DNA from 2 places in the Paenibacillus sp. LX16 genome. Region 2 is predicted to be linked to the other one. Evidence: riboswitches for the same ligand, from Rfam matches in the RefSeq annotation. Region 2 holds a riboswitch; the other holds the start of a gene.
The links. Region 2 has a riboswitch for ZMP and ZTP ahead of T3H97_RS23950 (TIGR01440 family protein). Riboswitches for the same ligand answer to the same signal wherever they lie in the genome.
Positions count from the first base shown of each region.

Region 1: linked by a shared signal. The riboswitch ahead of T3H97_RS04355 (bifunctional 5,10-methylenetetrahydrofolate dehydrogenase/5,10-methenyltetrahydrofolate cyclohydrolase) and the one ahead of T3H97_RS23950 (TIGR01440 family protein) in region 2 are both predicted to bind ZMP and ZTP.

Region 1 is NZ_CP141152.1:959,350-962,467, forward strand. Features, by position in the region: gene T3H97_RS04350 (cyclodeaminase/cyclohydrolase family protein) at 140-775, opposite strand; gene T3H97_RS04355 (bifunctional 5,10-methylenetetrahydrofolate dehydrogenase/5,10-methenyltetrahydrofolate cyclohydrolase) at 772-1,638, opposite strand; ZMP/ZTP riboswitch at 1,752-1,836, opposite strand; gene T3H97_RS04360 (Delta(5) desaturase DesA) at 2,050-3,111, shown strand.
Region 2 is NZ_CP141152.1:5,354,381-5,357,498, forward strand. Features, by position in the region: gene glyA (serine hydroxymethyltransferase) at 1-1,017, opposite strand, end outside; gene T3H97_RS23950 (TIGR01440 family protein) at 1,138-1,725, opposite strand; ZMP/ZTP riboswitch at 1,946-2,027, opposite strand; gene T3H97_RS23955 (low molecular weight protein arginine phosphatase) at 2,106-2,690, opposite strand; gene T3H97_RS23960 (manganese efflux pump MntP) at 2,795-3,118, opposite strand, start outside.

The DNA of each region.
Region 1 (3,118 bases), 1.5 Mb from region 2:
TAGAAAAGTTTTCCAGAATGTATGAATTTCAATAAAATAACCTCCAAACCCACGATTAGAGATGGATTTGGAGGCTATTTCTTTTAACGAGTAAGCAGAATATGTTGGTTCGAACAGGTTAAACACGGTTATGAGCAGACTAATTCGCTATTCGACTGCGCACCATCAACAAGGTTTGTTCTTTGATTTGTCCGATTTCACGGATGAGTGCGGCTGTCTTGGTCTCATAGGAGTATTTGACATCCAAGTCTTTCAGTGAAGCAAGGTTAATGTCGACGGTAAGCAGGGCAGATTGAGCTGCTGCTTCGAACAGGATCGCGCCGATGCCAAGATCCGAAATCACATTTTTATTGGACATTTCCACAATGTTGTAGGCTTGCGACAATCCGTCCCGGCATACTTCCAGCAGGCGCATGGGTACCTCAATGGCAGCGATCACCGCTGTCTGTAAGGAATGGGTACGATAGCGCTTTTCTTCGTCTGTTTCCTTGGGCAAGCGCAGTGCGGTCATGTACTGTTCAAAGGATTGGATGTCTGCGACCATTAGTTCCTCACAATGTGTAGACAATCTTTCCATGCTACTAATGACATCCGTGATTTGTTCATGGATGTGCACATATTTTTCTCCTTGTGAAAGGTTGGCGGTCATGGAGGTCATAGCCGCGCCTAGTGCCGCAGCCAGTGCGGATACACTTCCTCCGCCGGGGGTAGGCGCTGCACTTGCAGCCTCTTTCAGAAAATGCCCGATGGAATTGTTCCACGACAGTTCACTCATGAGTAGACCACCTCTCTGGAGTAGTGTTGCAGATGTATTGCTTTGAGCAGATTTTTGTACAAAATCGCAGTCGTCAAGGTGCCAACGCCGCCGGGAACCGGAGAAATGGCATGGACCTTTTCCCCAACGTCTAAAGCGGCATCCCCCACTATTTTTCCCTCTAGCGTCTCATTAATTCCCGCATCTACCAAAATCAGACCGGGATGAACCATATCCTGTGTAATCACATCAGGGCATCCGACTGCGACGAAGGCAATGTCTGCATGGCTCAGATGCTCTGCAATATCGCGTGTACCTGCATGACAGGCGGTAACGGTGGCATTTTCTCTTTGCAACATGTGGAAAAGGGGAAGTCCCACTGTTTGTCCGATGCCCACGAGAGTAACATTTTTGCCTGCCAATGTGTGACCGTAATGCTTGAGCAGCTCGATACAGGCTTGAGGTGTTGCGGGATATAGTCCGGTGTCACCTGTTACGGTAGCCAGTTTGTTATCAGGTGTAATCCCATCAATATCCTTGTAGGGGGCGATGGATTGTTTAATAACGGAGGCAGAAAGATGTTGGGGAAGCGGCAGTTCCAGCATAATGCCATGTACATGGGATGCATCGTTCAGACTGCCGATCAGGTGCAGTAGCTCGGCTTCACTAACATGACGATCAAAAGTATGGAGATGAAATGAGATGCCCAGCTTCTCCGCTATTTTTTGCTTGGTCCGGGCATAGTAGGCAGATGCCGGATCACCTTCTACCAATAGGGTCGCCAGATGGGGACGGTGTCCTTGCTGCTTCATTTCTTCTACCTGTGAACGGATCGTTGCATATACTTGCTCAGCTGCTTCTTTGGATTTCATGATAATAGCCATAGTCCGAGCCTCCTCTGAATTTATCGCATGATTTATCAACAGGGTGTCATGGTCTTGTAAAAACGAAAAAAAGTATTTGCACAAGGCCGTCAAGACAGACGAATCCTCTGCAAATACTTCTCCCAGGCGAACGGTACGCTTTTTTTGTATGCTCCCTCGTGGTTCATTCCACTGACTTCGCCAGTCACATACAGCGTTATTATAGCTTATATTTTAACAAATAATCATCAGAAAAGAAACCCGCGAACATTTGGAAAACGGGTTGTGTTACTTGTCTATATGACAAATGTCATATACCCGAGCTGACGTTTATGACTACAGCGCCTAGAGGCTTTACCTTATACTGAGATTAGATCAACATGTACGCCTAACAGGATCAAGGTATAGGCGTCATTTTAAAGGAGGATCATAATGAGTATGACACAACTCCCATTAGCCCAATTGAAAAAAAATATGGCTCCCTATGAGAAAATAAACACAAAATCCAGCGTTCTGCAACTCATCAATACCTTGGGGCCACTGATCCTATTGTGGTATGCTGCTTATCTTAGTCTGTCGGTTTCGTACTGGCTGACGCTTCCCATTGCCATTGTTGCATCGGGGTTTGTGGTACGGACGTTTATTATTTTTCATGATTGTGGTCATCAATCCTTCTTCAAAAGCCGCAAGCTGAATGACATTGTGGGAACGATTACAGGTATTATTACGCTCTGTCCTTATCATCAATGGAAAAATAGTCACGCGATCCACCATGCAACCAGCAGTAATCTGGATAAAAGAGGCACAGGTGACATGTGGGTGCTTACGGTAGAAGAGTACACAGAGGCTTCCACATGGACACGGTTGGCCTATCGCATATATCGAAATCCTTGGGTTATGTTCGGACTAGGTCCGATCTATACTTTTTTGATTTCCTATCGCTTTAATATCAAGACAGCCAAACGCAAGGAAAAAATGAACACTCATGTGACGAATATATCCATCGTTGCATTGTATGCACTGTTGTGCTGGGCTATTGGATGGCAGGCCTTCCTTCTCGTACAGGCACCTATCTTTTTTGTATCCGGTATGTTGGGAATCTGGTTGTTCTATGTACAACATCAATTTGAGGATTCGTATTTTGAGCACGATGAAGAGTGGAGTTATATTAATGCAGCCGTAGAAGGCAGTTCTTACTACAAGCTTCCTAAAGTATTGCAATGGATTACGGGCAATATCGGATTTCATCACGTTCATCACCTGAGTCCCAAAGTGCCAAATTATAATTTGGAGAAAGCGCATGAAGCGACACCGTTACTTCAAAAGGCGACCACGATCACAGTGAGTAGCAGTCTGCAATCGTTGAAGTTCCGACTTTGGGATGAAAATACGAAAACCTTTTTGACCTTTAAACAAGTGAAGCCGCTCCTCAGCAAACGTGTTGCAGTTACGAAACCCATCCCTACACCTGTTGTAAGCACAGAAAGAAAATAACGTTGTA
Region 2 (3,118 bases):
GACCGTGATGCCCACAGAATCCAATACATGCTCCGCTTCTTTACCTGTGATATTCAAATTGCGCGTATCCAACAGCATCAGATGGTTATCCGTACCACCGGATACAATGTTAATCCCCTCAGCCAGCAGCGTTTCAGCCAGCACCTGTGCGTTGCGAACTACGTTTTGCGCATAGGTTTTGAACGATGGCTGGAGCGCTTCACCCAAAGCAACCGCTTTGGACGCGATCACATGCATCAGTGGCCCCCCTTGAGTACCAGGGAAAATAGCTTTATCAATCGCTTGTGCCCATGCTTTGCGAGTCAGAATCAGCCCCCCACGCGGACCACGCAGCGTTTTGTGTGTCGTTGTTGTTACAAATTGGGCATGCGGAACTGGACTTGGGTGAATTCCCGCTGCCACGAGACCTGCGATATGTGCCATATCCACCATGAACAGAGCACCTACATCATTGGCAATGGAAGCAAAAGCTTCAAAATCAATAGTACGCGGATATGCACTCGCGCCAGCTACAATCAGACGAGGACGGTGCTTAAAGGCTGCCTTGCGCACTTCATCGTAGTCGATGCGGAAGTTGTCTTCGCGTACACCGTAGGCAGCAAAGTTATACAACAAGCCGGAAGCGTTAACCGGACTTCCGTGTGTTAAATGGCCACCATGCGCCAGATTCATACCCAGTACAGTATCTCCAGGTTTGAGAGCTGCCAGATACACCGCCATGTTGGCTTGTGCTCCAGAGTGAGGCTGCACGTTAGCATGCTCGGCGCCGAACAGTTCTTTTGCGCGGTCACGTGTGATGTCTTCAACGATATCTACATGCTCACAGCCACCATAGTAGCGTTTATTTGGATAACCTTCAGCATATTTATTCGTCAGCACGGAGCCCATGGCTTCCATTACTGCTTCACTGACAATGTTCTCGGATGCGATTAGCTCGATATTGTGGCGTTGTCGTTTCAGTTCAAGTCCCATTGCTTCCATCACTGCCGGGTCACTTTTACGCAGGTGTTCCATCATGATTGATTACTCCCTCTCCATAGTCAATTGTTGGGTATACAAGCAAACGCCTGCTCCTCTGTTGGGTACCTCATCATCAATGCAAAAAAGATTAGTACAAACATGCCGCCATGCCAAATGCTAATTGCAGTTTCCGCCGACTTCTTGCTCCAGACTATACACTGCCCGTTGTCCACCAATAAGTGGAGGACGGGTGAACGCCGCTGTCACACGTGCTTCGCCAATCCAGCGAAAACTTGGGCGAAATGGAACAGCAATGGGTCGCAGATGCATGCCAATCAGCGTTTCGCCGATGTCTATCCCGGCATGAGCCTGCACGTTCGCCGCCAAACACGCGTCACTCATAGAACGATAGGCGACGGTGGCCATAGAGCCTCCTGCTGTACGAACAGGAACAGCTGCAACCTCCATCAGTCCCAGTCGCTCCAGCACAGCCCGTTCAACGACCAGCGCTCGGTTCAAATGCTCACAGCATTGAAACGCCACATCAAAGCCATACTCCCTGCGAACGGACTCTACTCCAGACAACAGTTGCTGAGCCACATCGAGTGCTCCCGCCGTACCAATCCGACTTCCAGCCACTTCACTTGTGCTAGCGCCAATAACTAGCAGGCGGCCAGCCTTGAGACTGGCTGCTTCTGCGATTTCCCGCACGACAGAAGTGGTCTGTGCTTCCAGCGAAATCTCATGATCCAATTGTCCCACCATTGGAACCTCCTTTGGTTGAACAGCCTCTCAGAGACTAGGCACGGTCTCATGCCCCAAGTTCAACACACTCTCTCCTGATCACAATCTGACTATATTATAGCCGATGTTTCAGATTTCGAGCAGAAAAAATGGAAGAACCTTTAAAGGAATCAACTCTCAGCTAAAAATCTGGCATAACTTGTATATGAAAAAAAGAGCAGTCCACACCTATGTGGAATTGCTCTTTTGCCCAGGCGACCGGCCGTATATCCGATGCTCCATCGTGGTTAATCCCACTTTTGTCGCCAGTTACATCGGATTCTCATTTTTCCACCTTATCTTAACGGATTAACCGCCGAAAATCAACAGATTCCGTACAAAACAGATGAGTAATACCAATTTTATTCGGAAGAAGCCTTTAGCTTGTCCAGCAGCTTATGCAGCGCCGTACGGATTTCCGCAGCTGTGACATCGTAGTCCTCTCGCGAACCGCCAAACGGATCTGAAATATCAAAGCCCGGAATCCGTTGGTGTAATTCAATCATTCGTTCACGCTCTTGTGCCGATAGCTCTTGTCCGAGTGAAGCCATCAACTGCTGTGAAGCATATAAACCATCCAACTCCTGTACATCATTCAACACCGCATCCCGGTTCTCCACATATTCCTTAAGCGTAAATACTTTTCCCGCCGTTTGGGGAAAGCGCTGAATTACGTGCTGTTTATGTCCTTGCGTCAAGGTTAAGATCAGATGCGCCCACCCGGCAAGCCCGTCGCTCAAAGGGGTTGAAGTGATCTGATCGGATATACCGTGATCACGTAGAACCTCCTCTGCATGTCGGGATATCGGCGTGCCTTCCATCGCGGCTACTCCCGCAGAACGCACTTCCAGTTCTAGCCCATGCTCAGCAGCCAACTTACGTAGCATCCCTTCAGCCATTGGACTGCGACAGGTATTCCCTGTGCATACGAATAAGATATTCTTCAACGTTTTCACCCCCCGTATGTTAAAAATATATAAAAACAGAGGATTACTATAATCCTAATTCTTTAGTATAATCCTGCATTTATTTTACACTGTCTACGCTAAAATCAAAACATAAACATAAAGCCGAATGCCAACAAAATGGCACCACCCACTGCTTCCCCATAATCTCCTAGATTACGGCTGACCTTGCGACCCAGTAGCAGGCCCAACATCGCCATTGCTCCCCCGAAAAAGCCAAACGCCAGAACGGACAGCACCAGATCACTCTGGAACATACCCAGTGACACTCCTACAGAAAATGAGTCAACGCTCACCCCAAGTGCAAACAGCAAAAGGCCTAAAGGCGAACGATGATCCAAAACCTGTACGCCGTCCCCTTTAAAGGAATTATACACCATATGCCCGCCCAAAAGGATGAGTAGACCCCC